3 regions of the Metabacillus rhizosphaerae genome follow, and region 2 is predicted to be linked to each of the others. Evidence: riboswitches for the same ligand, from Rfam matches in the RefSeq annotation. Region 2 holds a riboswitch; each other region holds the start of a gene.
The links. Region 2 has a riboswitch for thiamine pyrophosphate ahead of thiC (phosphomethylpyrimidine synthase ThiC). Riboswitches for the same ligand answer to the same signal wherever they lie in the genome.

Region 1 (10,158 bases), 950 kb from region 2:
AATCATCTGTTAGGGTATTATTAGGGTATTTTTCTCTGTGATCAGCAATAATCTTACTCAGTACGATGATCATAAAAATCTTCATTAATTCTGAAGGCTGAAAGTTTCCTAAAGGCCCAAGCTTATACCAGCTTGTAGCACCTTTAATTGTTTGAACAATTCCTGAAGGCAAAACCTCTAAACCGAGTAACAGCAGCATGCCAAATCCGTATAAATACCATGAAAGCTGTTTAAAGCGATCGTAATCTATAAGCATTGTTACGAAAACAGCTACTGTACCTATCACATACCATTGAAGTTGTTTCATTGAAAAATTAATACCTTGAAGTACTGAAGGGAGTGTTTCTTCTGCACTGTTAATAGCGAATGTACTAATAATCGCTAATAAAAACATAATAAAAATTAACGTATAATCTATTTGCTGTTGAGGGAATTTTTCAGTTGTCATAGTTGATCCCTTTCTAATCTTTAAACTTGAAAATTTCTACATTGTCATTGTATCATTAACCATCTTAATCGATTGTGAACGATTTGCAAAGAATCCTTTGTCACAGAATATGAAAATGTAAATTTTTTATGAATGTTTCGTTGTTCATTGTAATGCGCCACTTATTTCATATAGAATATTATAGTATTTATTAGATGTAGCGCAATATGTAGAATGGATGAAGAATGTGTCGAATAAATGGTATATCTCTATTTTACACTACTTTTTCATTTTATTTATCCCATATTCTATGGAAGTAATTATGACCCAAGCCTCAGGTAATTAATGAAATAGTCTAAGCGGGAGAGACTAAATGGAGAGGAGGACCTATAGTGTCAGATGAAAGAGAAAAAGTAGAATTGGAAGAAGAAGCATTACTAGCTGCGTTATCAAGTCAGAATATGGATGAATTCCGTGAGATTTTTTTAGAGCAGCATCCATATGATCAAGCAAAGCTTTTTGTGAAGTTAGAAGAGGAAGACCGTAATACTGTTTATAAATATCTGTCTCCAGAGGAAATGGCGGCTGTTTTTGAAAATATTGAAGATGATGATGACCAGTATGAAATGTTTTTGTCTGAGATGGATCCTACATTTGCAGCAAATATGCTTGGACAAATGTATGCTGATGATGCTGTAGATGTATTAAATGAGCTAGACAAGGATCAAGTTGCAAGCTATTTAACGATTATGGATGATGAAGCTGCTGAAGAAATCCGCGAGCTTCTCCATTATGAGGAATATACTGCAGGAAGTATTATGACGACGGAGTATATTTCCATTCATGCAAATCAGACATTACACTCTGCCATGCAGATCTTGAAAAATGAGGCACCTAATGCAGAGACCATTTATTACATTTATGTCATTGATGAGGATAAAAAACTAGCAGGGGTCATTTCTCTTAGGGATTTAATCATTAATGAACCAGATACAATGATATCTGAGGTAATGAATGAACGTGTTTATACCGTTAGTGTTGCAGAAGACCAAGAAGAGGTAGCCCGAAAAATGAAGGATTATAACTTCTTAGCACTTCCTGTTATAGACTTTAGAGGTCACTTACTTGGAATTATTACAGTAGATGATATTGTTGACGTAATCGATGAAGAAGCCAGTGATGATTACTCAAAGCTAGCAGCTATTTCAGATGTTGATTCAAATGATCGTGGTCCATTTTCAGCAGCAAAAAAAAGACTTCCTTGGCTAATTATCCTTCTGTTTTTAGGTATGTTTACTGCTAGTCTTATTGGCAGATTTGAAGAGACTTTAGATAAGGTAGCCATTTTAGCTGTTTTTATTCCATTAATAGCAGGGATGGCAGGAAATACTGGTACACAAGCTCTAGCTGTTGCGGTAAGAAGAATAGCAGTTGGAGATGCTGAAGAGCAAAGTACATTTAAAATGGTTTTAAGAGAAGCTGGAACAGGTCTGATAACAGGAACGATATGTGGAATTGTTGTTACACTCGTCGTTTTTGTTTGGCAAGGGGATATCTTTTTAGGAATTTTAGTGGGGATTTCAATTCTAGCTACTTTAACAGTTGCGACGATTGCAGGGGCCTTTATCCCGCTCATCATGCACAGATTAAAGGTAGATCCAGCGGTGGCGTCAGGTCCTTTTATTACAACAATTAATGATATCATTAGTATTTTAATTTACTTTGGCATGGCTACTTTGTTTATGCAATATTTAATTTAGTGGTTATAGAAGAGTTAACATTTTACATGAAGCTTTTACTTTGTTTTAATAAAGAAACACTTTTGGTGAACGATATCAAATAGATAAGGGAGGGATATGATGCATGGTGCATCCGTAACTTCATTAGTAATAGTTATCCTTGCGGCATTTCTAACACCTATTTTGTTACACCGCTTAAAAATGAACTTTATGCCAGTTGTTGTTGCTGAAATCATTGTCGGATTAATAATTGGTAAAAGTGGCTTCAATGCCGTATCAGAGGATATGTGGCTTGAAACACTGTCAATGCTTGGTTTTATTTTCTTAATGTTTTTAAGTGGTCTTGAAATTGACTTTTCAGCATTCGCTGGAGGTAAGAAGAAGGAAAAGCTTCCTTCAGGAAAAAATGCTCCAAATACATTTTTAGTATCGAGTGTCATTTTTGCAGGGATTTTTGTTTTATCATTACTGCTTTCCTATTTCTTTGTCTTGATCGGCTTAATGGATAATGCCTTCTTAATGACGCTGATTATTTCGACGATTTCACTAGGAGTTGTTGTACCGACCTTAAAGGACGCCCAAATTATGAAATCAAATATCGGGCAAATTATCCTTCTAATAGCTGTTATTGCCGATTTAGTAACGATGGTTTTACTTGCTGTCTTTGCGTCAGTTTATGGTGGAGGAGACAGTAACACGTGGTTATTGTTAATTCTGTTTGGAGCGGGTGTTTTACTATATTTCTTAGGGAAATCCTTCAAGAATCGTTCATTTATTGAAACGATGTCAAAAGGAACAATTCAAATTGGCACGAGAGCTGTATTCACACTTATTATTGTGTTAGTAGCTATCTCTGAAACAATTGGTGCTGAAAATATCCTAGGAGCTTTCTTAGCAGGTGTATTAGTTTCACTTTTATCTCCAAATAAGGAAATGGTTCAAAAGCTTGATTCCTTTGGTTATGGATTTTTAATTCCAATATTTTTTGTAATGGTTGGAGTAGACTTAGACATCTGGGCATTATTTAAGGATCCGAAGATCTTTTTATTAATTCCTTTACTTATTATTGCCCTGCTAATTTCGAAGATTGTTCCAGTGCTTTACTTAAAACGCTGGTATGATATGAAAACAACTCTTGCATCAGGTTTTCTATTAACCTCAACACTTTCATTAGTGATTGCTGCAGCAACAATTGGGGAAAGAATGGAGATTATTACTTCTGAGATGTCAGGTGCTCTCATATTAGTTGCCGTTATCACGAGTATAGTCACACCGATATTCTTTAAAAAGCTCTTTCCAGTGCACAAAAATGAAAATCCAAAAATTAAAGTTGCTTTTATCGGTGCGAATCAAATGTCATTACCTGTAACAAGAGAGCTAAACCCAGATTTATATGAAACAACGATTTATCATATTCAGCAAGATAAACTTGATAAACAAATTTCTGAATCATTATTTGAAATAAAAGAATTAAAAGATTTTCAGGTTGAGACGTTAAAGGAACAAAATGCGTTTGAGGTTGATCTGATAGTCGTTGCAACAGGTGATGAAGAAAGAAATGCTGAAATCGCTCTGTTTGCAAAAGATGAACAAGTGAATCGTATCATTGCCAGTGTGGCTTCACCTGAATTAGATGGAAAAATGAAGGAACATGGTATTGATGTTTTCTCTACATTGCTATCTACAAAAACAATGTTACGAGCGCTTATTGAAGCACCAAGTGTAATGCGGATTATTACAAACCAAGAAACAATGCTTTATCAAATAAACTTAAACAATGCAAAATATGATAATATCTTGTTACGTAACTTCCCGTTCACAGGAGATATCATTTTCGTTCGAATCTTTAGAGGAAAGGATTCGATTGTTCCTCACGGGGATACTGATTTAAAGCTTGGTGATCGTCTAATTGTTACAGGCTCAAGAGAGTATGTGAAGGAATTAAAACGAGAGCTTGAGCTTATCTGATTTTCAAATGTATTATCTGAATGTTTAAGAAGTTTTCCTTGAAAGTTAAAAAACATTTGGTATGATAGATATAAGTCAATAATAAGACCGCTAGGGGATCCCCAATAAAGGGGCTGAGATGAAAGTGTTTCTTTTTAAACCCTTATAACCTGATCTGGTTTGTACCAGCGTAGGGAAGTGGATTACGGCATAAAACAACTATGTATGTAAACCACTTTCTTACCCGGAAAGTGGTTTTTTTATATTTTAAGGAATTGCATAAGAAAATGAATTAAGGTGAAAAAGTTGGAGATTCATGTCATATCTGACGGGAAACAGACAGTTTGTGAATTAACAAAACGAATAGTAATGATTCACGATAAAGTAGATTATATCCATATACGTGAAAAAACGAAATCAGTATCGGAAATACTGGAGATTGTCTCGATCTTACTAAATAACGGAGTACCAAAGAGTAAGCTAGTTATTAATGATCGACTTGATGTAGCACTTTTGCACGAAATTCCTAATGTTCACTTACCAGGACATAGCTTTCCTATCGAAAAGGTAAGACGAATGAACCCTGATTTAAGGATCGGTCGATCTGTGCATTCTCTGCAAGAAGCAATTGAATGTGAAAAAGCAGGTGCGGATTATCTATTATTTGGGCATATTTTTCCAACAAATTCAAAACCAAACCTAGCTCCTCGAGGGGTACAACAAGTAGCTGAAATATGTCAAAGTGTAAGAATTCCTGTTATTGCAATAGGTGGAATTATTCCTAATAACATACCAAAGCTATCAGGGATGAATTTAAGTGGCATAGCGGTTATGTCCTATGTAATAGCAAGTGACAATCCAAAGAATGCATTACAAGAATTAAGATTGAGTTTAGTAGAGGTGAGAAACCGTGAAAACACAGTTTGAGGTAGGAATCATTGGTGGTGGTATCATTGGTCAATCGATCGCCTATCAATTAGCAAAAGAAGGCGTATCTGTCCTTATTTTAGAAAGTAATAAGATAGGGAATGGTGCGACAAGTGCTGCAGCTGGTATGCTTGGTGCAAATTCTGAGTTAGAAAATAATGATGCATTTTTTCAATTTGCTAAAGAGAGTCAACAACACTACCATGTATTACGTGATGAACTTTCACAAATATCACAGATTAATATTCAGTTTGTAGATAAAGGGATGTATAAGCTAGCGATGACAGATGCTGAGGCTTCTGCTTTAAAAGATGTTGTGAAGTATCATGAATCAGTGGAATGGCACTCAAAAGAGGTAGTACTAGAGAGTGAACCCACTCTATCAGCAACAATTAAAGGTGCACTTTACATACCAGAGGACGGACATGTGTCACCATACCATGTTTGTGCAGCATTTTCAAAGTCTGCTAGATTACTAGGAGCAACGATTTTAGAGAATACACCAGTACATGAAATAAAGAAAACAGTAACGAATGAGTACACTCTATCTACTCCGGTCACTGATTTTGTATGTAAAAACATTGTCATCGCAAATGGAGTTTGGAGTGGACATTTCTTTAAGAAATTAGGTTTAGATGCTGGAATAACTCCTGTAAAAGGGGAATGTCTGTCTATTAAAAGCAATGATATAGGCTTGGAGAAAACAATTTTTTATGATCATTGCTATATTGTACCAAAAGGTGATGGGAGATTTGTCATTGGTGCGACGATGGTTGAGGATGATTGGAGTACAGTGCCAACAATTGCTGGAATCCAATCACTCATAGAAAAAGTAACACCGATTATACCTAGCATTTCTTCAGCACAACTTATTGATACATGGGCAGGCTTAAGGCCACAAACAATTGATGGAAAACCTTACATTGGTCAACATCCTGAAGGTGAAAATATTTATTTTGCAACTGGCCATTATCGAAATGGTATCCTATTAGCACCGAAAACAGGGTTGATGATTAGAGATCTTATTTTAAATAGGAAACAAAATGAAGACTATGTGAAGGCATTTTCAGTTAATAGACTTCAAGTGCAAACAATGAGGTGAAAAAGATGAGCATTAAATTGAATGGTGAAATCGTAGAATTAAGTGGTGACATTCAGACGATTCAACAGCTATTAGCTTTTTATAAGCTAGAGGATCGACTTGTCATTGTCGAGCATAATCGAGAAATTATTTTAAAAGACCAATATGAATCAACTGATATACAGAACGGTGATGAAGTTGAACTTGTTCATTTTGTAGGAGGAGGATGATAACATGTTAAAAATTGCTGATAAAACATTCCAATCAAGATTATTATTAGGTACAGGTAAATATCCATCATTTGAGGTTCAAAAGGAAGCTGTAGCACAATCTGAGTCTGAAATCTTAACCTTTGCTGTTCGTCGAATGAATATTTTTGAAGAATCACAACCAAACTTTTTAGAACAGCTTGATGTTTCAAAGTATACTTTACTACCTAATACTGCTGGGGCTAAAACAGCTGAAGAAGCAGTAAGAATTGCTAGACTTGCAAAAGCATCAGGCTTATGTGACATGATAAAAGTAGAGGTAATTGGCTGCTGGCGTTCATTACTTCCTGATCCAGTAGAAACATTAAAAGCAAGTGAAATGTTATTAGATGAAGGGTTTATCGTATTACCTTACACATCAGATGATGTTGTGTTGGCAAGAAAATTAGAGGAATTAGGTGTACACGCGATTATGCCTGGTGCTTCACCAATTGGATCTGGTCAAGGAATACTCAATCCGTTGAATCTTCAATTTATTATTGAACAATCAAAGGTCCCTGTTATCGTGGATGCTGGTATTGGTTCACCTTCTGATGCATCATTAGCTATGGAGCTAGGTGCAGATGGAGTTTTATTAAATACAGCTGTTTCTGCTGCACAGGACCCAATAAAAATGGCGGTTGCGATGAAGCTTGCAATTGAAGCCGGCAGACTTGGCTTTGAAGCTGGTAGAATTCCTAAAAAGGAATATGCAACAGCTAGTAGTCCAACAGAAGGAATGATGACAACTTAATGGAACGCTACTCAAGACAACAATTATTTGCTCCAATTGGAGAAAGTGGTCAAGAAAAGATTAAGAATAAGCATGTGCTAATTGTTGGTGCAGGTGCGCTTGGCACGGCTAATGCTGAGATGATTGCACGAGCTGGGATCGGAAAATTAACGATTATTGACCGTGATTATGTGGAGTGGAGCAATTTACAAAGACAACAGCTATACGTTGAAAAAGATGCAAGCAATCGTATTCCGAAGGCGATTGCTACTAAAAACCATCTACATGAAATCAATTCAGAGGTTGAAGTTCAAGCATTTGTTGAAGATGTAACCTCCGCTAACATTGAAGGGTGGCTGGATGGAGTCGATGTCATCGTTGATTCAACTGATAATTTCGAAACAAGGCTATTGATCAATGATGTTTCATTAAAACATGACATCCCGTGGATTTACGGTGGATGTGTTGGGAGCTATGGTCTATCCTTTACCGTGATCCCGAAGAAAACACCGTGTCTTCATTGTTTATTAAAGCATATCCCATTTGATGGGATGACTTGTGATACTGTTGGTGTCATCTCACCTATTGTTAGCATGGTTACGTCACATCAAACTGCAGAGGTGTTAAAGCTACTTGTCGGAGATGAAGAAAATCTTCGCAGTAAGCTAGTATCATTTGACCTTTGGAAAAATCAATATTCTTCGATTAATATGGATCGTTTAAAAAATGATGCATGTCCTACTTGTGGGACAAATCCAGTATACCCATATTTAACAGCTGAGAAAGAAACGAAAGCTGCGGTTTTATGTGGAAGAGATACTGTTCAGATTAGGCCAACAAATGGAAAGCAGATCTCATTTGAGAATATTTCTGAACGTATTAAACCAATAGCAGATGCATTTTTAGAAAATCCATTTTTAATGTCGTTTACATTTGGAGAGCATCGAGTTGTCCTTTTTAAGGATGGACGCGCACTTATCCATGGGACAAAGGATATTGCCGAGGCCAAAACGATCTATCATCGCTACATCGGTTAAGTTGCAAGGAGGAAATTAAGATGACTGTATCTCGTGCATTGACAATTGCAGGCTCTGATTCTGGTGGAGGAGCAGGGATTCAAGCTGATTTAAAAACATTTCAAGAGCTAGGTGTTTTTGGAATGACTGCTATTACTGCTGTTACTGCTCAAAATACACTAGGTGTTCAAGGTGTATACCCGCTGACTTTAGAGGCATTAAAAACGCAAATTGATTCGGTGGCAGAGGATTTATCACCACATGCTATAAAAACAGGAATGCTTTTTAACGCTGACATGATTCGTCTAGTATCACAGCAAATCGTTCATTACGGCTGGGAAAATATAATTGTCGATCCAGTAATGGTAGCAAAAGGTGGACAATCGCTTTTACAAGAAGAAGCGGACGAGGCATTAATTACAAGTTTATTACCTTTAGCAAAAGTGATTACTCCTAATATTCCTGAAGCTGAGGTGTTAACAGGAATGGAGATTCGCACGCTGGATCACAGAAAAGATGCGGCTAAAAGATTAGTTGATCTTGGCGCAAAGAATGTCATGGTAAAAGGTGGTCATGATTCAACAAATGATGTGGTTACTGATCTCCTATATGATGGTCATACATTTCACCTTTTTGAGGGAGAACGAAAAGAGACGAAGCACACACATGGAACAGGATGTACATTTGCTGCTGCAATCACTGCTGAAATCAGCAAGGGAAACAACGTACTTGACGCGATCCAAACAGCAAAGGCCTTTATTCAATCCGCAATAGAGGATCAATTAGGATTTGGTAGTGGTCATGGTCCAACGAATCATTGGGCATATAATAAAAGGAACGTTTATAGGTAATGAAAAAGACTGGCTTTTGCGTTTTCTACACAAATTGGACTTGTTTTTGTCAGTTTGTGTAAAGTTTATGCGTACTAGAGCCAGTTTTTCTTATTTAAAGGCTATGTAAAAAGCTGATTGTTGCTTTTTGCATAATGTGGATGAGTGAGACTTCTGCATTGAAATGCCAGTCAAAAGGGAGATCATACAATCGCAAGACGCAGCGGACGCTCCCAGACCGCTCGCAGAAAGCGAACGCCTCTCGCTGCAACAACAGTCAAATTTAAAAGAGCCTATTTAAAAAGGAGTTAATCGATATGAACATTGTGGAGGCATTAAAGGTATACTTTGTTATGGGTTCAACAAATTGCCGTGATCTAGATCCTGAGAAAACGTTATATGAGGCATTAGAGGGCGGGGTTACGCTTTTTCAGTTTAGAGAAAAGGGTGTAGGGTGTTTAGTTGGCCAGGAGTGTATTTATTTAGGAAACAGCTTAAGAAAGCTATGTAAAGAGTATAAAGTTCCTTTTATAGTGAATGATGATATTGAGCTTGCGATAGAGCTAGGGGCAGACGGGGTTCATATTGGGCAAGATGACTGTGATCCACTACTTACGAGAAAGCAAATTGGACAAGATAAGTGGTTAGGAATATCTACACATTCAGTTGAAGAGGCTAAATTAGCTGTGAGGGATGGGGCTAACTATATCGGAGTAGGTCCAATGTATTCAACAAAAACGAAAACTGATGCACATGCTGTTGTAGGACCTGAACTTATCACACAAATTAGAACATCAGGATTTAGGGATTTACCGATAGTAGGAATTGGTGGGATTACATTAGATAATGCAACGAATGTTTACAAGGCTGGTGCAAATGGAATTGCTATTATAAGTGGTATTAGTCAAGCAGAATCACCAAAGCAAGCAGCTGCTGCTTTTCGTAAAATAGGTGAGTTTGCAAGATTTTAGTGGGAAGTTGCAAAATTCCATCAAATAGTTGCAAGATTATCCTTTAGATTTGCAAGATTCCACTTAAAAGTTGCAAAATTCTACTTCAAAGTTGCAAAATCATCGTCTTATTTAATAATAGGTGCCATTACTTTTCATTCCTAGCACTTCGAGTAATTTAATGCTATAATTATAACCAGGTACTAATAACATGTATTAATATTAGGAGGATGTACATGAGCTTATCACTTAATGGACGC
Region 2 (10,158 bases):
GTCGTACGTTTGGAATAAAAGGAGTTCTAATGCTACCTATTGTAACAATGGGGGAGATTCTTGGATTATTAGCAATTGTGAATCTAGAAGGGAAGGATAGGCAATATCCACAAGCAGATATTCAACTTGCGCAATCGATCGTTGAAGCGACTGCATCAGTCCTTTCACATTTGATATATATGGAAAAACAGGAACTCATTATTAAGGAACGAACGATAGCGCTTATTGAAAAGAACCAAGAGCTAGAGGATGTAGTTGGCGAGCTACAAAGGTTAAGTCGAGAGAAGGAATTGATTCTTAATTCTGCTGGTGATGGAATTGTAGGTCTAGATATCAAAGGGAATATTACATTTTGCAATCCTGCAGCAGAAACCATTTTAGGATACATAGAAAAGGAATTAATCGGAAGATCGTATGAGTCATTCTTTTTAAAAGCATCGACGAGTAAAGATACTTCTTATTTAAAATGTTCCAAGAAAGTAACGATTTATACCGATGAAACCTTTATTCGGAAGGACGGTTCTAAATTTCCTGCTGAATTTGCCATCACATCTATTAAAGAAGAGCAAATGGTAATTGGCTATGTTGTCACATTTAAAGATATAACCCTTAGGAAACAGATGGAAGAAAAAATAAATTATCATGCTTATTATGATAGCTTAACTAACTTACCGAATCGTCTTTTATTACAGGATCGATTAAATCAAGGATTAAATTATGCTCAACTCCATAAAGAACAGCTTGCTGTATTATTCCTAGATTTAGATCGCTTTAAAACTATTAATGATACATTAGGTCATAGCTATGGAGACTTATTACTTCAAAAGGTTGCTGAGCGTTTAAGTCATTGTGCGTATAGGGGGTGTACTGTTTCTCGTCAAGGTGGAGATGAATTTACAATCATTTTACCGATTGTCCACTGTGAAAAAGAGGTAAAAGTCTTCTCAGAAAGCATAATAGCAGCATTTGAAGAACCTTTTGATTTAAAAGGAAATGAGATCTTTGTAAAAACAAGCATTGGAATCAGCTTGTATCCACAAGATGGTGTAGATGCAGAAGATTTAATAAAAAAGGCTGACACTGCTATGTATAAGTCAAAAGAGTTAGCTGGAAATGAATATCAATTTTATACATCAGCAATGGATAATCATACGCTCGAAAATGTGAAGTTAGAGAATTCATTATACAAGGCACTTGAATTCGATGAATTAAGGATATACTATCAGCCACAGTATGATAATAAGAATAAGCAAATCTTCGGTGTTGAGGCACTGCTTCGCTGGGAGCACCGAACAAAAGGAATGATTTCCCCTGGAGAATTTATTCCACTTGCAGAGGAAACTGGCTTGATTGTTCCGATTGGTGAATGGGTACTAAGAAATGCATGTAAGCAACTAAAAGAGTGGCAAATGAAAGGTTATCCTGAAATTACTGTATCTGTGAATGTTTCTGCCCAGCAGTTTAATAAACCGAATTTTGTAAGCATGGTAAAAGAAATCATCGAAGAAACCCAGTTATTACCTCGTTTTTTAGAACTTGAGCTAACAGAAAATCTAATTATTCAAAATACAGAGGAAACCTTACATAAAATGTCTAGATTAAAAGGTCTAGGGATTAAGATATCAATTGACGATTTTGGGACAGGCTACTCTTCTTTAGGTTATTTGAAGAATTTTCCGATCAATACCTTGAAAATAGACCGATCTTTTATCAAGGATGTTTGTCATGATCCTAAAAATGCTGCGATTACCAATACAATCATTACATTAGCTCATAATTTAAACCTACACGTTATTGCTGAAGGGGTAGAGTCATTAGAACAAATTGAATTCTTATCTTTAAATGATTGTTATCGTATACAGGGTTATTATTATTCCCGTCCTATTAAGCCTTATGATTTGGTTCAAACCTATTTTTAATTACATAATATATCATCATTTTGTTCTTTCATTCTACAACCAAACAGGAGGCGTTAAAGGTGAAAGCAATACGTGGAGTTCTTAATTATTTAAGTAATGGTGGAGTGAAATATGTCTTTGGAATACCTGCAGGCTCTGTAAATGCCTTTTTTGATGAACTATATGACATCCCAGAAATGACACCGATTGTTACAAAGCATGAAGGTGCGGCTTCTTATATGGCGGCAGCTTATGCAAAATACTCTGAGTCTTTAAGCGTTTGTATTGGTTGTAGTGGCCCCGGAGGAACAAACTTAGTCACAGGTGCTGCAAATGCAATGCGGGAGCATTTACCTTTATTATTTTTGACAGGTGCTGTTCCAGTTCATACAAATGGACTTAATGCATCACAGGAATTAAATGCGCAGCCGATATATGAGTCAGTGACAAAATATAGTGTAACAGTTAAGAATTCAAGTGAGCTTTTGCCTACGATTGTAAAGGCAGTTGAAATTGCTTTAACAGGAATACCTGGTCCGGTTCATGTAGCAGTTCCTATAGATGTACAGCTTGACTTAATAGATGATCCTGATATTCCAGCTTTTCCAAATGTGAAGGTTCAAGAGCCTGATTTAGAAATTATTAACAAAGTAGTAGAGAAAATTTCCGAGCATCAAGATGGAATTATTTTTGTCGGTCAAGGGGCGAGAGGTGCAGTAAACCAAGTCATTGAATTAGCCGAATTGTTGAATATGTCGATCCTAACTACTCCTCAAGCGAAGGGTTTAATTAGGGATGATCATCCATTATTTAAAGGAGTATTCGGCTTTGCAGGTCATGAGGAAGCGTCAATCTTAGTGAATGAAGGAAGCGGAGATACTCTTCTTGTTATTGGATCAAGTCTAGGGGAAACAGCAACTAATAACTGGAATCCTAATTTAACAAAAAATCGTCATGTTATTCAAGTAGATATTGATGAGTCAGTGTTTAATAGAAAGTACTATGTTGATCTACCTGTAGTTGGGGATACAAAACTGAGCCTACAAGCGCTCATAACTGAAGTGAAAAAAAGAATAACAGATAAGCATATTTATTCTTATAGAGAACAACCATTTGAAGATAATCAAGATATTAAAGAGTTCAATAGCCAGAATGTATTAGTCGCTTTGCAAAAGTTGTTACCAGACACGACACGATATACAATTGATATTGGTGAGTTTATGTCTTATGTGATCCATTATATGCATGTTAAAGCTCCACACACGTTTGATATTAATGTGCATTTTGGTGCTATGGGTACAGGCATTGGTTCTGCAATAGGAAGTAAGCTAGCTGAACCAGAAAGAGACGTAGTTTGTATAACAGGGGATGGCTGCTTTTTCATGCACGGAATGGAAATTTTGACGGCAAAGGAATACCAGCTTCCAATCGTATTTGTTGTTATGAACAATGCGCGTTTAGGAATGGTTTACCATGGTCATAACTTACAATATCAACGTTCACATTCCCGATTTGAACAGCAACCGGTTAGTATCTCTGCAATGGCAGATTCCTTAGGGGTTCGAAGTGCTCGTGTTCAGCGATTAGACGATATAACTCTTGAACTAATCCATTTTCTTCGATTAGAAAATGGACCGGTTGTTTTAGAGGTTGAATTAGTTGACCACAACACTCCACCGATGGGAGATCGTGTGAAATTTCTTTCTTCATTTGGGAAATAATTGATTAATCTTACCTAATAGAAAATGCTGACATGAATGTGATTTACCACACTCATGTCAGCATTTTTTATTTCAACAGTTAAGAAAGTATAAATTTTTTGGTGTCTAGCTACAGCGCCTAGCCCCTCTTGGGTCTAAGTCACAAATGAATTGAAGACAAAGAACGTCTTCTATTCATTTGCGTCTTATTGCCCGAGGCTGATCAAGGCGCTTGCGCTTTTCTTAATTCCATCTTTGGTTTCAAAAGGAGTTCAGCTTCAATGATATATCTCTGTGGTGCTGGACCTATAAAGGTAAAGGGATAGCAAGTTATTAAAGTTAATGTGTGTCTTGGTTTAGGTACAATGACAGTACTATCATCCTTTTCAACAATTCGAATTTTTTTAATCTTATACATGTAATATGTATTAGACCTCTCGACAATAAGCTTATCACCTACTACCAATTGTTCGAGATACCGAAAAAAGGTATCTCGATGACCTGCAAGAACAGAGTTGCTTGCTTCCCCAGGTAAAGCCGTACCTCTAATGTGACCAATTCCCTTTTTTAAAATCGTCTCACTATCTCCATGAAAGATCGGAAAGCTTTGCTTTAGCTTAGGGATCGATAGAGAACCTAGTTTTTCACCATTCTGAGGTGTAGAAGTAACGACAGGTAGCAAGTGTGCACTATTTTTTTGTTTTGTAATGACTATTTGTTCATCTATGTTTTCATCTGTATCTAGGCCAACCCAAGTCCAGTATGCATGATAACTAAATACACTTAAACCAATTAAAATTAGAACAATGGAAAGGGTAGGTAAAGTACGCTTAATCATTTAGTTCCTGTTGTAGTCTCTTTGAATAAAGATAGCCAATTAAGCCAAATCCAACTATTACCAAACCTACTATCATATTTACCCATAATGATGAAGCGGTATCTGGTAAACGATTATGGAATAAAGAAGTGAGTTCGCCTGCTAAATCACCAACCTGTGCAAATTCTATACCAGATTGAATAAGGAATTCCGAACTAAGCATTTCCTCTGATAGCTGCATATCTAATAGTAATTCACCGTATGTGCTATAAAACTGGATCAATAACTCATTCCCATATAATTCTTCCATTCCCATTAATTCCTTAAAGGATGCAGCTGTCTCTACCCCATTTTTATCGACTAAAAAAAAGCGAGGTTCAAGCTGTAAAATAGTCATCATATCTTTTAACACAGCGACCAGTTCATCTTGTTGTACTACTGTAAGCTCAGTTGTGTTTTCGAGCATAAGAAAAGGATTTAATCTAGTAATAATGTCTTCCATTTGTTGTTCAAGTAATGTCTCGTCAAGTTCCATAAAGTGAGTAAACAAGGAATCTACTTCTGCATCTGTTAAGCCAATTAAAGCCATGAATTCCTCTAGTTCTGCCATCTCTTCGTCATGGCCTAAATAAAAAATAAGAGCAATATCGAGGTCTTCAATAAATAAATAATCTTCTACGGATTCATCAAACTCTGCTAATAAAATATCTAGCTCAGACCTTGTAATTTCATGTTGAATTAATAAATCTGCTAAATTTTCATCAGTTATAGGTGTTCCGAGCATGCTTTTTAGATCTTCAATTGTTTCAAAGTCATCAATAGATAGCTCGTAATAATCAAGATATTCAGTTAGATCATGATTAGTCCATCCTAATTCTGATAGTATTTGATCTACTTGATCTTGTGGCAGTGCTGCAAAAGCTGTTTGTTGGACAATAAATATGAATAAAAAGCTTAAGATTAATCCTTTTTTCATGCTTCACGTTCCTCCGAATTGTTGGTTTATGCTGGTATTATTTGTGATTTTTTTTTTATTATTCTACTGGTAATAGAAAATAATAGTATGAAATAGGAGGAGGAAAGTAAGTTTAGCGGAAGATAATTAATAAATAAGTAAGTTACTAATGAGTCTAAAAAAGAAAAAAGACATGTTTGGTTTTATTTTGAGACATAAGGAAAAGTGTTAGAATAGTTTGATGAAAAATAGAGTTATATTGTATTTGACATAGATACTTATGTCATTGACATGAAAGATAGGGATGTAAGACAACTTTCCAATTACTTTCATCTCACATAAAAAGATTTAAAAGGTTATTTGGGGGATGTTTATGAGTTTTATAATTGGCGCAAAAAAGCCTCACCATGCCCATCGCTTTTTTGCAAAAACAACTGATACCAAAGCCCATTATCATACAATTGAAGGCTATACAAGATCAGTAAATGGTAATAGCTTTGATCGACATATTCATATGTATCGTGGGGTTACCTCCTTTGAAAACAAGCATTATCATCGTTTTTATGGGAAAACAGGTCCTGCGATCCCTTTAGCAGATGGTAGTCATTATCATGAATTTGAAATGAGAACGTACTATAATTACGATGAACCACTTGAGGTAAAATTCGGCGGAGTAAAATATGGTGATCCGAATCGGCCTAAGCACGATCATTGGTTTAAAGGGAAAACACTGGATATTGTCGGAGAAGATCCTTATTTTTAACCTCATTAGGTTAGATGATTTTCTATATTATTTGCCTCAGGTCACAGAAATTTCACAATGGTAATTGATAGAGAAATGTGCTTGAAAATTTATTAGAAAAGAGGGCAGTAGTAAGCCCTCTTTTCGGATTTCTGGATTATCGATAAATAGCAGATCCACCCTCGATAAATTCCTTGGATTTTTCATCCATTCCTTTAGTGAGAATTTCTTGTTCGGATAGTGTGCCTTCATTTGCCATTTGTCTAATATCTTGTGAGATTCTCATTGAACAGAACTTAGGTCCACACATTGAACAGAAGTGGGCTGTTTTAGCTCCTTCAGCCGGTAATGTTTCATCATGATATTCCAGTGCTCTTTCAGGATCTAATGAAAGATTAAATTGGTCATGCCATCTGAATTCAAAGCGTGCTTTTGACAGGGCGTCATCACGATTTTGTGCACCAGGATGCCCTTTGGCCAGGTCTGCAGCATGTGCAGCAATTTTATAAGCGATGACCCCTTCGCGAACATCTTCTTTGTTTGGTAAGCCAAGATGTTCTTTTGGGGTTACATAGCAAAGCATCGCTGTTCCAAACCAGCCGATCATCGCTGCACCGATGGCTGATGTAATATGGTCATATCCTGGGGCAATATCAGTTGTTAATGGCCCTAATGTATAAAACGGAGCCTCTTTACAGATTTCCTGCTGTTTTTCTACGTTTTCTTTAATTAAATGCATTGGGACGTGTCCAGGTCCTTCAATCATAACTTGGACATCATACTTCCATGCAATCTCAGTTAATTCACCTAATGTTTCGAGCTCAGCAAATTGTGCCTCATCGTTTGCATCTGCAATTGAACCAGGTCTTAAGCCGTCACCAAGTGAAACTGAAATATCATACTTTGTTAAAATTTCGCAAATCTCATGAAAATGAGTATATAGGAAATTTTCTTGGTGATGGGCTAAACACCATTGGGCCAAAATAGAGCCACCTCTTGAAACAATTCCAGTTGTACGTTTTGCTGTTAAGGGAATGTATCTAAGGAGGACACCAGCATGAATTGTAAAATAATCAACACCTTGTTCAGCCTGTTCAATGAGCGTGTCCCGATATACTTCCCACGTTAAATCTTCAGCTATACCGTTTACTTTCTCTAATGCTTGGTAAATAGGGACAGTCCCCACTGGAACAGGGGAGTTACGGATAATCCACTCTCTAGTTGTATGAATATCTTTACCAGTCGATAGGTCCATAATATTATCAGCACCCCAACGTGTTGCCCACGTCATTTTTTCCACTTCTTCTTCAATAGATGAAGAAACAGCAGAATTTCCAATATTTGCGTTGATCTTCACGTGAAAATTCTTGCCAATAATCATCGGCTCACTTTCTGGATGATTGATATTAGAAGGAATAATTGCACGTCCTGCAGCTACTTCTTGGCGAACAAATTCAGGTTCCATTTGCTCTCTTATTGCAATGAACTCCATTTCAGGAGTGATAATGCCTTTGCGAGCATAGTGTAGCTGTGTGACGCTTTTTCCTTTTTTTGCTACTAACGGCATTATGTTATGTGATGGAAATAGTTCTAAATTTGATTGCTTACTAGCTGTTTTATAGCCATTATCTTGAGGCGTTACCATGCGTCCCTCATATCGTTCAACATCATTACGATCCAGAATCCATTTCTCTTTAATCCGTGGCAAACCTTTTCGAATATCGATTTCAGCAGTTGCATCTGTATAAGGACCACTCGTATCATACACTTGAACAGGTGGATTAGCTTCTTCACCATATGTATTTTGTGTTGTTCCTTGAAAAATTTCTCTTACTGGTACTTGAATGTCTGGTGTACTTCCTTGTACAAAAACCTTTTTACTTCCTGGAAATGGCTGTTTGATATTAATTTTCATGATTCTCCTCCTTAAAAGTGAATGAACATGAATTCTTTCAGAAACAGCAGAAGGCAAATAAAAAACGGGTTCTGAAATTCAGAACCCGATCGGTGTAAGTAATAATTGTAAGGAGAAAGATACGCTAGTAGCCCCTTATCAACTCTTACTACTTCCCTACGCTGGTATCATCCAGATCAGGTTCGAAGGGTCAAAGAACTTCAATCGCGTTCCTCTCTCAGTCCAGGCTATTGGACTCCCCTAGTAGAAAATGGTAATACTATTAAAATCATTTTTAACTATATCATAAATAAGTGACTAGTCAACGTAATATTTTGAAAAAGGATGATATTGATCCTATTAGACTAGTAGACTCTTCTAAATGAAGAAGGAAGCTTTTTAATTAATTCCAGCTAAGAAAAGTATAAAATTTTGTACTTAGTTTTGGTGTCTGGCTCCAGCGACTAGACCCTATTGGGTATAAGCCACAAATGAATTGAAGACAAAGAACGTCTTCTATTCATTGCGTCTTATTGGCCCGAGGCTGATCAAGGGACTTGCGCTTTTTTAAGCTTTCAATTGATCATAAAGCTTTATCATCCGATTTTTCCATTCAGAAGATAGTTCATCAAGTGAAAGTATGTATTCGATTTGCGAAAGATCTTTTTTATTATGAAAATATGTATTGTGAATGGTTGCAATGGAGATCTGTTTAGTATGTTTTTCAAGAATTTTGATATCCGAATGAGATGTTATGATTCCTTCTTTTAATACACGAAAGAAATATCCGGTGTAGCCTTTTTCAACTATCTTATTTAACAATGTATTGATGTTTGTATGTTTATTAATCGTTGAGCATGGAAATCTACCTTGTGAGATCTGTAAAACAGCATCTCCAATCTGAAAAATATCACCAATACAAACTTCGGTTTCCTGCATATTTGTTAAAGTCAGATTTTCACCAAAAGCTGCTTTTGGTAATGTTGTACCATATGTTTTTTTCCAAAATGCGTAGTGTTCATATGGATATACACATATGACTCTTTCAGATCCACCATGAAATTTATGGTTTTCAACATCATCACCGGTAATACGTTCAAAAGTTACCTCTAAACTTTCAACCGGATCTTTAGAAATTCCAGAACGGTATTCGATGCCTTTATGTGATAAAGTTTTTGGTGTTCCTTTGCTTAGCCAAATAATTTGTGATGTCATCCTAGTTCACATCCTTATAATTGTGGTGTTATTAATTTGATTTTACAAAAAAATACATCAATAAGTTACTTATTGATGTAATAAAAAATTATTTAATCTTTTTTTTGTAAGTCTAGGTTTTGGCTTGCAATTAATGTTAGATGCGAGTCTATCCCATTTTCTTTTGCGGTAATTAACATTTTTTTTTCGGTATTCTTCGATTACAGAATCAATCGAAATCATAATGACCACCTCGCACTTAGCTTTACTAGGTGGAAAAGTCCTAGTAATTCTATTATCGGATATTTTATCCTATTGTAAAGTGTTTGGTGTATATTTTTTCTGATTTTTTTAAAATCAATAAAGAAATATTATAAATTGGAATAGTGGTAAAAGATTCGTTTATATTTAGTGTTAATAGGATTTCCGAACATGAAAAAATATAGAAGGGGAGTGTTCTTTTTAAAAGGTTGTTTTCGCAAACTTTGTTGCTTTTAAAATAGTATTGGGTTGGTTGATTGCAGCGAGAGGATGCTCGCTTTCCGTGGGGCGGGCGATGAGCGTCCTCACCGCGAAGCGCCTGCGGGGTCTCATCTGTCCCGCTACTCCCACAGGAGTCTCGCATATCCGTTCCAATCAACCTAATCAGTTTTGTTCAAAAACAACAATCTTTTAGAAAAGAGCCTATTAAAAATATTGAGGTGACTTTCCCAGGTTAATTAGTACTACAAATAAGATTAAAGAGGGTTGTCTTTATAGAAGATTAATAGGGAGTGAAAAAAAAAAATAAGAGATAGAAGTCAACACTGCAGCAAAATATTTGGGATGCTGCAGTGCGTCTTGAGCTTAATTTCTACCACGACCATATCTAAATTGTGCATTTAACTGACCTTGAAGCATTTTTTTCTTAACTTCAGCTTCACTTTCACGTTGTTTTTCTTTTAATCTCATTTCTTTT
Region 3 (10,158 bases), 240 kb from region 2:
ATATTGAGAAAGAACGGTATCTTTATATGACTGAATCTTATCTGTATCATAACCATCCGTTAAATGATGAGAGGCATCACGAAAAATATCTAATGCTGTTTTACAAATAAGTAATCCCACGATTACAGCCGTTAAAGGGTCTAGCCAGGGAAGTGCGAATTGTGAACCAATTATCCCAATAACTGTTCCAATACTAACCAACGCATCTGAAAGATTATCTTTTGCAGCAGCCATTAATCCTTGGCTATTGATCTTTCTACTTAAATTTTTGTTATATCGATAAACCAAAAACATAACGATTGCACAAAAAATCCCTGTCCATGCAGAAATTAAATCCGGAGCTTCATGCTCGTTCGCAAAAACAGATAAAATTGCTCCATACAATACTTGAATTCCTACGACAATCATGATGAACGATGCGACCATTGAAGCAACCGTTTCTGCCTTCCAATGACCATAAGGATGATCCTTATCAGCTGGTTTTTGTGATACCTTAAGTCCAATTAAAACTGCTACCGAGGCAATGATATCTGTGGCATTATTTAAACCATCGGCTTTTAGGGCTTCTGAATTTGCTGAGTATCCGACAATTAATTTCAACGAGGATAAACAAATGTAAGCAATGATACTAATCATTACCCCTCGTTCACCCAATTTTAAATCGTTATATTTTTGTTCTTCCATTTATGTTTGAGCCTCCACTTTTCAATTACTTGAACATAATAACAAGTAACAATCGTGTGGGTCTAGAGCAATCTTGTTTCACTATTCTATACTAGTAATGTTTGTGCAAAAAAGTTTCATCAGGCAAACTATTTTTATCTCTCTCGTAGATTTTGTTCTCTAGCTTATATGGAAGTCTACCCCATATGAATATAGTTTTAATTTCCCTGCAATTGTCTGTGAAGAAAAATTGTCCCAGGATGTGCTATACAAAGGAATAATCCCCTCCTCTTGCAATGCATTTGCCCATGCTATTGCAGTTTGAACACCATAGCCTCTACCTCGATATTTTTCCATCGTTTCCACACTTGCCTCTGCAGCTGATGAACTTCTCCTCGCACTACAACATACTGAAACAACAAACCCATCTTCTATTATGCCAAAGCATGGTTGTCTCCACTCTAGTTGTTCAAAAATAGTTGGGAAACCTTCCAAAAGTAAATGTCTGTTCTCCTTGGTCATTCTTATAGCACTAGAAGGTCTATTGAAGTTGTCTGGAAAAACATATGCAGGGCCAATCCATAAGTTTCTTATAGGTTGAGTACTGCTCTTGAATATAGTAATTAGCTTAGACAATTTAACATTTGTTGAATCTTTAGCAATAACTTTTTTTATCTCGTCTATTTTCGTATTAGATAGAGCTGAATGAAATTTTGTAACATTTCCATCTTTTGTTCGTCCAAGAAAGAATAAGGGAGCATTCATTTTTAGAGGATCATTTATTTGTTCCATACGTCCAGATATATCATATTGAAATAAAACCTCGGCCTGAATTTCCATTAGTTCTAGATCTGAAAACATGTTACCTTACACCCCCTATAGCTAGATGCTGATATAGATTGAATGGAACCAAATTTACTCTTAGTCAATAAAACTCATCTAAAAGTTGATAATATTCGATTTTTGTCTCATCAACTTCAAAACCATACTCATTTAGAAAAAAAGGAACCATATCCTCGCCAAAATTATACCTTATACTTCTTATTGCCAAAGCCAAATCCTGATGTCTATCAGCAACTCCAGCTCGCCCCATATCAATAAAGCCACTGACTTTATCATTGTCCATTATGATATTTGGAAGGCAATAGTCGCCATGAGTAAAGACCAATTCCTCATTTACAGGTTTCTTTATGATAAGGTCCTGAAAAAGTTGCTTGGCTGTTTTACCACTTCTTTTCTCATCAAAATCTTCTTCATCCACAAGCCCCTTCTTAACTCTCCGCCTCGCTTCTTCTATTTTTTTCTCTAATTTCTCATTAAAAGGGCAGTCTTTGATGCTTATCCCATGCATCATTTTCACACCTATAGCCAACAATTTCATTAACTGCGGTAAGTTGTTTTCATAGAATTGGTTGGAGGCATCTTTTCCTTTTATTTCTGAAAGTAATAGATATTCATTTTCTTCATCTTTTTCATATTGAAGAACCTTTGGTACAGGGAGCTTCCCCTGTAACCACTCTAAGCGATTCTTTTCATCTTGTAGATTTTCAATTGTCTTGATCGATTGTATCTTTAAATATTGATTGTGGTTATTGGTTTTCAAAAGGAAGGTTTTCGATTCAGAGAGCCCGATCGTTATCTGCTCCCATGTGTAGCCATTAACTAATTTCGTTAATGTCATTGGAAGATGCATCATCTTTGTTCACTACTTTCTCTATACTATTTTACGTTGCAACGATAAAAGACAGTTCAATATTTAAGGATAGTTGTCAGAGTCTTTATTAAATTCGTCACTTTTAACTATGATAAATTTATGGTATAAACCTTTCTACTACAATACTCAATATTCCTCCATAAAAAAACAGCATCACTAATTAAAGTTATGCTGTCTTCGTTTTATTAATATTTAACCTAGTGAGTCAATTAATTCTTTCAGTTCTCTAGCACTTTTTGCTGGGTCTGCTGAAAGACTAATCGCTGTAATGACTGATACACCGTTACCCCCACTTTTCATTACAGGAGCTGCATTTTCTGAGGTAATCCCACCAATCCCAACGATAGGAACATTTATACCCTTGTTTCGAACCTCTAGAATTAGCTTCGTACCTTGAGCAGCTTTCGCATCCACTTTTGTTTCCGTGGAATAGATAGGACCAATTCCTACATAATCTGCTCCTTCGGCAATTGCTTTTTCAACTTCTATCAGATTATGAGTAGAAACCCCAAGAATTTTGTCCCCAATCTTTCGTCTGACTGCTTCTGCTGATTCATCATCTTGACCGATATGAACACCATCTGCATTAAGTGCTAAGGCTAACTCCACATCATCGTTAACTATGAATGGAATCATATGTTTTTTGCAAATGCTTTGTAATACCTGAGCAAAGTGAAACTTTTCTTCATCTGTAAAAGCAGCGTTGCCTTTTTCTCTAAACTGAAATAACGAAATTCCACCTTTGATTGCTTGCTCTAGCACATGTTTAGGGTCCAATTGGCAATTAGTACTGCCCATAATAAAATATACTCGCAGTAAATCACGCATGTCCTTTGTTGAAATTCTTGTCACAAACACCCTCTCCTTGCCAACTACAGTTTATCAACCCTAGCATATTTACTGATATCTTCAGAGGAAACTTTAGATAATTGATTTAGAAATTCAATTTGAAAGCTTCCTGGACCCTTTTCTTCTGTAAGATTTGCTGCTATCTCAGAAGTAATTCCATATGTAACAAGCGCTGATACTGCTGCAAGGAGCAGATCCTTTTCAATAGCTGAAAACGCACCAATTACAGAACTAAGTAAACACCCTGTTCCTGTTACTTTTGTTAAAATTGGATGACCGTTGTGAACAACAAAAGTTTTGCTACCATCTGTCATCACATCATCCTTCCCAGTAATAATTACCGTCGTTTTTAGCTGCTTTGCCGCTGTTTGTGCTAATTCTACTGTATTACCATGTCCTTCACCAGCATCAACACCTTTAATAGTCCATTCGATACCAATTACATTTGCAATCTCGGCTGCATTTCCTCTTATGGTTGAAATCGATAATTCTTCTATAATTCGACGTGCTGTTGCAGTTCGATAAGGCGTGGCCCCTGCACCAACAGGATCAAATATGACTGGAACGTTATGTTCATTCGCTGATTTTCCTGCTATTAACATTGCCTCAATTTCATCAGGCGTTAACGTGCCAATATTTAATACTAATGCACCCGCGATCTTTGCCATATCTGCCACTTCTTCCTTCGCATATGCCATGACGGGTGAAGCACCTAATGCCAATAGACCATTTGCTGTAAAATTAGTTACAACAACATTTGTAATATTATGGACAAGCGGATTTTGCTTTCTCACTTTTTCTAAAGTACTTATGATTTGTTTGTTTATCATTTTTTTGTCCTTTCTATTTTTTGGGGGATAACTTTTTTGGGGGACATTTTTGGGGACAGTCCCCAATAGTTGGGTGGGGACTGTCCCTCTTAGTTAGTCGAAGCGTCTCTATTGCTTAAAAATACTCTCTCGAAAGTTATGGAGGAGTGTCCTTTTTACTATTTGGGGACTGTCCCTCTTTGCTTTGCAGGGACTGTCCCCATCATTATGCCCCCATCATTACATCAAAAAAGCACTTCGCTACCTTCGCAAAGTGCTCTTAGTTCCCCAATCACATTCCCTACGCTGGCATTATCCAACAGGTTATCACGGTCAGCAATGGCGTAATTGCAATCTCAGCCGGTTTCCACCAGCCCCCGAAAAAAAATTGAATTTACAGGTAGTTTACTTAATCTAGAGGAAAAAAACAAGGGTTATGAAAATACTATGGAGAACCCCTACCATATATGCTGCTAATCGCATATCAACTTTATGCGACTGTGACATAGAATATATAGCAGCAAATGAATCAACCATTACTTTTCGAAGTTTCCTTGAAACCTCTTCCTCTGACCAATAATATCCTTGGTTATTTTGAACCCATTCAAAGTAAGAGACCGTTACACCACCCGCACTTGCTAGGATATCAGGCACAAGGAGAACTTCTTTACTATCTAAAATTTTTGTTGCTTCTAAGGTTGTGGGTCCATTTGCTGCTTCCACTACGATCTTTGCTTTTATACGATCTGCATTTTGTGCCGTAATCTGATTAGAGATAGCAGCAGGGACAAGAATGTCACATTCCTTTTCTAGTAATTCCTGATTCGTGATAACATCAGAGAACAAATTCGTCACTGTCCCAAAACTATCACGACGATCAAGTAAATAAGGAATATCAAGTCCATCTAAATCATAAAGAGCACCATTTGCATCTGAAATACCAATTACTTTCGCTCCAGCATCATACATGAATTTTGCCAAGAAGCTTCCTGCATTTCCAAAGCCTTGAACAATAATGCGTGCTCCTTGTAAGCTAATTCCCTTTTTCTTGACTGCCTCTTCAATGCAGATTGTTACACCGCGAGCAGTTGCTGTCTCACGACCTTGTGAACCACCTAACACAAGCGGCTTTCCTGTAATAAAGCCTGGGGAATCAAATTCACGAAGGCGACTATACTCATCCATCATCCATGCCATAATTTGCGAGTTTGTATATACATCTGGTGCCGGAATATCTTTAGTCGGGCCAACTATTTGGCTAATTGCACGAACATATCCACGACTTAATCTCTCAAGTTCGCCAAACGACATATTCCTTGGGTCACAGATAATCCCACCCTTCCCACCGCCATAAGGAAGATTTGTAATCCCACACTTTAGACTCATCCAAATCGATAATGCTTTTACCTCATCTTCATTGACTTCTGGATGGAAACGAACACCGCCTTTTGTTGGGCCTACTGAATCATTATGCTGAGAACGGTAACCTGTAAAAATTTTAATTGAACCGTCATCCATGCGTACTGGAATACGCACCGTGATCACTCTAAGTGGTTCTTTTAATAATTCATACATCTCCTCGGTATACCCTAACCTTTTTACTGCAGCTTTTATGATTGATTGTGTTGAACATAATAGATCCATGGATTCACTTTGCTTATGCTCTGGTTTTTCAGTGTGATGACGATTTACAGGGGCTGGCGCTTTCATGCAATACACCTCTTATGTATATGTAATTTAATGAGAAAATCCTTGAATATTTTTGTAACCTATATAAAAGGGAAGGGGCGATCCCTTAAAGGAAGCCCTTAAATCTTTTCTTCCCTTACTAGAACAAGATAAATGCAAGTGGTGTTACGATGATAAGTGTAAGAATTACACGTTCAATCCAAATAATGATCAACTTGGGTATCGAAATAGGAATCTCTGTCGAAACAATACATGGTACAAGTGCTGAGAAAAAGATAACCGCTGAAACCGAAACAACAGCAATTACAAATTTTACGATAAGAACAGACTCAGTTACCAATAAAGCCGGCAAGAACATTTCAGCAATACTAAGGGCACTTGCTTTTGCTACAAGCATTGGTTCTGGTAATTGAAGTAAAGCAGTAAATGGATAGAAAATATAGCCAATCCAATCAAAAACAGGTGTATATTCTGCAAGGACCAATCCAAGTAGTCCAATCGATAAAATCGATGGAAGAATCGCCATAGCCATCTGTAATCCATCTTTCATATTCATCCAAATATTATCTAGTAAGCGAGGAGAACTAGCGACTGTTTCCTTTGCCTCATTCCAAGCTGCTGCAAGGAGATTGCTGCTTACCTTTATTTCCGGCTGTGGAGTTGATCCTTTATAGTACTCATCTTTCATTTTAGATAATGGCCATATTCGTACCGTGATTGCAGTTACTGTGAAAGTGACAATAAGTGTCAACCAAAAATACATATTCCAGATTCCCATTAAGCCTAGTGTTTTTGCGACGATAACCATAAATGTAGCTGAAACCGTTGAGAAACCTGTTGCAATGATCGCAGCTTCTTTTGCACTATATTTCCCTTCCTTATATATTCGATTGGTAATAAGAAGTCCAATCGAATAACTACCAACAAAAGAAGCTACTGCATCAATCGCAGAACGACCTGGAGTCTTCCATATCGGTCGCATAACTGTCTGTGTCAACACACCGATAAATTCAAGTAAACCGTATCCAACTAAAAGCGCAAGGAAAACAGCTCCAATTGGGACGAGCAATCCTACAGGAACAACAAGTTTATCAAATAAAAACGGTCCCATGTTAGGATCAAAAAGCCAAGCTGGTCCAAAGTTAAATACAAGCATTATTCCAACAAATAAACCAAGCATCTTAAAAATTGAGAAAATAAGATTAACAGTTGACCTTTTCCATATTCCAGTCAAAAACGGATAAATAGCACCTGCTGCAATGACAAGTAACGCATAATACGGCAAAAAGGGTGAAGTGTGCGACTGAATAAATGTGACAATATGATCAAGCATAATTGAGCTTTTCTCATCAATTGTGATTGGTACGAAGAAAATGAAAGCACCAATAAAGCTATAGACAAAAAATTTCCACATTTGAGGTGATCCCAACTTTTTCTCAACTGTTGGTTTCTGTCTCGGCTGTTGATTTAACTCCATCCCAGTTCCTTCCTCTCTATGCTGAATTATGTTTATATTCTAATCTGGTTTATGCAGCCCGTAATAAATTGCAGCCATGCATATACCCCAATCTTAACTGTTTCAGATACTGCTGAATCTCTGCTCGGGTCGAGGCACACAAAATCAATATGTTGAACCGAAGGATGCTTGCCGATTTCTAGTAAACTATCAAAAAGTTCAATTGCCGACATTCCACCTGGAGTGGATGCTGGAACACCAGGTGCAACAGAAATATCTAGAACATCCATGTCGACTGTCACGTAAATGCGATCAACTTTTTCTGATAACTGCTTAAGCGCCCCTTTAATCGTTTCAATTAAACCCAGCTTACGAGCCTGCTTTAATGTGACCATTTGAATGCTATGTTCATTTGCATAATTGATTAAAGGCTTTGCGTTGTAATAACCATGCAATCCAATATTGATGACATTTTCTCCCTTTACGATATTGCCATCGATTAATTGACGGATTGGTGTTCCATTTGCTGGTCCTAATTCTTTTGGATCCCTCACATCAAGATGTGTATCTAGCTGTAAGATCCCAATTTTTTCTCCGTCAAAAACTTCTTTTATCCCACGGACAGCACAAGCTGTCGTTGAGTGATCGCCGCCAATCATACATGTTCGAGTAGTAGGATAGTGTGTAGCAAGATAGGCAGTTGTTTTCTGAATGCGTTGATGAGATAAAAGGATGTCGGTCGTATGCATTGCTACATCTCCTGCATCAGCTACTTGAAACTTGCTTAAATCAACATTTTCGTCCAGATTATATGTGGCAAATCCTTTCCACATTCTCCGAAATTCTGATGGGTATAAAGAAGCTCCAGATACACTGATTGAGGACCGGGAAATCGGTGCTCCATAAAGAATTAAATCCGGTGGTTGTTCCATTTTGTGAAGCGATTTAACCCATTGATGGACATATGTTGGTTCATATTCAACAGGATGGTTCCAAGACCATTCAGGTACTTGAAGAAAATGTTCACTCACAGACTACACCACCTTTACACCTTTTTTCCATACTGCTTTAACATGGTTTACGCCGAATAAATATTGCAATTCCTGATAATTTTTCACATTCCACAAAACGATATCTGCTTGTTTTCCAACTTCAAGCGACCCCACCTTTTCCTCGCGTTTAATCGCACAAGCAGCATTATAAGTTGCTGCTGTTAAAGCTTCAGCAGGTGTGAGCCGCATTGAGATACATGCTAAATTCATCACGAGTGGCATAGATGTTGTTGGCGAAGAACCAGGATTACAGTCTGTTGAAATGGCCACAGCTACACCCTCATCAATCATTTTTCTACCTGCCGCTGCTTCTTCACGTAAATAAAGCGCTGTTGCTGGAAGTAAACAAGCGATTGTTCCAGCTTTCGCCATTGCTTTAATTCCTGCATCTGAAGCCTTTAATAAATGTTCAGCAGAAATTGAACCAATCTTTGCAGCCAATTCTGCTCCACCATATGACTCAATTTCATCTGCATGGATTTTCGGGATCAATCCAAACCTTTTTCCTGCATCTAATATTCGTTCAGTTTGTTCAGGGGTAAACACACCTTTTTCACAAAAAACATCATTAAATTCAGCCAGTTTTTCCTCAGCTACTACAGGTAGCATTTCATTTATCAATTGATCGACAAATTCATCCTCTCGTCCCTTATATTCTGCTGGAACCGCATGTGCACCCATAAATGTAGGAACGAGATCAATGGCATGTTGTTCCTGTAATTTTTTCATTACTCGCAACTGTTTTAGCTCAGTTTCCAGGTTCATACCATAACCGCTTTTTCCTTCCACTGTTGTTACACCATGTGCAAGAAACGAATCGAGACGGAGAGTGGTTTGTTCAATTAACTCTTCTTCTAATGCTTCTCTTGTCATGCGGGTGGTTGCATGAATCCCTCCACCCGCGTTCATAATATCCATATAGCTTGCACCTTCAAGTCGCATTTCAAATTCACGTTCACGACTTCCCCCATACACAACATGTGTATGAGGATCCACGAGTCCTGGAGTAACTAAATGGTCTGTAGCATCTACAACTTCCGCTTCATTAACTCTATCTGCATAACGTTCTTCAAACTCATTTGTCGTACCAACAGCTTTTATCATCCCTTCTTCAATCCACATGCTACCATCTTCAATTAAACCTAGCTCAGACATCGCTTCTTTGGAACGCGGACCTTTTCCTTCAGAAGCTAAAGTAGCTAATTGAGCTGCATGCTTAATCCAGATCGGTTTTGACATTACTGATCAGCCCCTTTATCAAGCATTGGCATGTTGATTCCTTTTTCACGTGCTGTTTTCTTAGCTAGTTCATATCCTGCATCAGCGTGACGAACAACACCCATACCTGGATCTGTTGTTAAGACTCGTTCTATACGTGATGCCGCTTCTTCTGTACCATCTGCAACAATAACCATACCAGCATGTTGTGAGTAACCCATTCCTACTCCACCACCGTGGTGAACTGATACCCATGTTGCTCCACCAACAGCATTTACCATTGCGTTTAGAATCGGCCAGTCTGACACAGCATCTGATCCATCGATCATTGCTTCTGTCTCACGATTAGGTGATGCAACAGAGCCTGAATCTAAATGATCACGCCCAATCACAATCGGAGCTTTTAATTCACCATTTGCAACCATGTCATTGATGATTTTTCCAAAACGAGCACGTTCGCCATAGCCAAGCCAGCAAATACGAGAAGGTAGCCCTTGAAATTGTATTTTTTCCTGTGCCATACGGATCCAATTACACAAATGTTCATTATCACTAAATTCACGTAATATTGCCTCGTCTGTTTTATAAATATCTTCTGGATCTCCAGATAATGCTACCCATCTGAACGGTCCTTTTCCTTCGCAAAATTGCGGGCGTATATAGGCAGGTACAAAGCCAGGAAAATCGAATGCATTTTCTATACCTTCA

Region 1: linked by a shared signal. The riboswitch ahead of tenI (thiazole tautomerase TenI) and the one ahead of thiC (phosphomethylpyrimidine synthase ThiC) in region 2 are both predicted to bind thiamine pyrophosphate.
Region 3: linked by a shared signal. The riboswitch ahead of thiM (hydroxyethylthiazole kinase) and the one ahead of thiC (phosphomethylpyrimidine synthase ThiC) in region 2 are both predicted to bind thiamine pyrophosphate.

The regions. Positions count from the first base shown of each region.
Region 1 covers NZ_CP147403.1:5,424,432-5,434,589, reverse strand. Annotated here, with positions in the region: gene WCV66_RS25725 (FtsW/RodA/SpoVE family cell cycle protein) at 1-448, opposite strand, end outside; gene mgtE (magnesium transporter) at 820-2,187, shown strand; gene WCV66_RS25715 (monovalent cation:proton antiporter family protein) at 2,287-4,134, shown strand; TPP riboswitch at 4,217-4,327, shown strand; gene tenI (thiazole tautomerase TenI) at 4,420-5,040, shown strand; gene thiO (glycine oxidase ThiO) at 5,024-6,142, shown strand; gene thiS (sulfur carrier protein ThiS) at 6,148-6,351, shown strand; gene WCV66_RS25695 (thiazole synthase) at 6,356-7,123, shown strand; gene WCV66_RS25690 (thiazole biosynthesis adenylyltransferase ThiF) at 7,123-8,139, shown strand; gene thiD (bifunctional hydroxymethylpyrimidine kinase/phosphomethylpyrimidine kinase) at 8,160-8,969, shown strand; gene thiE (thiamine phosphate synthase) at 9,266-9,919, shown strand; gene fabI (enoyl-ACP reductase FabI) at 10,135-10,158, shown strand, end outside.
Region 2 covers NZ_CP147403.1:4,476,320-4,486,477, reverse strand. Annotated here, with positions in the region: gene WCV66_RS21740 (EAL domain-containing protein) at 1-1,919, shown strand, start outside; gene WCV66_RS21735 (thiamine pyrophosphate-binding protein) at 1,979-3,619, shown strand; gene WCV66_RS21730 (class D sortase) at 3,822-4,436, opposite strand; gene WCV66_RS21725 (processed acidic surface protein) at 4,429-5,391, opposite strand; gene WCV66_RS21720 (YmaF family protein) at 5,744-6,133, shown strand; gene thiC (phosphomethylpyrimidine synthase ThiC) at 6,270-8,027, opposite strand; TPP riboswitch at 8,164-8,279, opposite strand; gene WCV66_RS21710 (MOSC domain-containing protein) at 8,574-9,221, opposite strand; gene WCV66_RS21705 (MerR family transcriptional regulator) at 10,047-10,158, opposite strand, start outside.
Region 3 covers NZ_CP147403.1:4,717,093-4,727,250, forward strand. Annotated here, with positions in the region: gene WCV66_RS22810 (cation diffusion facilitator family transporter) at 1-684, opposite strand, end outside; gene WCV66_RS22815 (GNAT family N-acetyltransferase) at 844-1,524, opposite strand; gene WCV66_RS22820 (APH(3') family aminoglycoside O-phosphotransferase) at 1,589-2,344, opposite strand; gene thiE (thiamine phosphate synthase) at 2,570-3,229, opposite strand; gene thiM (hydroxyethylthiazole kinase) at 3,250-4,056, opposite strand; TPP riboswitch at 4,317-4,426, opposite strand; gene WCV66_RS22835 (Glu/Leu/Phe/Val family dehydrogenase) at 4,450-5,679, opposite strand; gene WCV66_RS22840 (YjiH family protein) at 5,864-7,201, opposite strand; gene WCV66_RS22845 (agmatinase family protein) at 7,234-8,211, opposite strand; gene hutI (imidazolonepropionase) at 8,215-9,471, opposite strand; gene hutU (urocanate hydratase) at 9,471-10,158, opposite strand, start outside.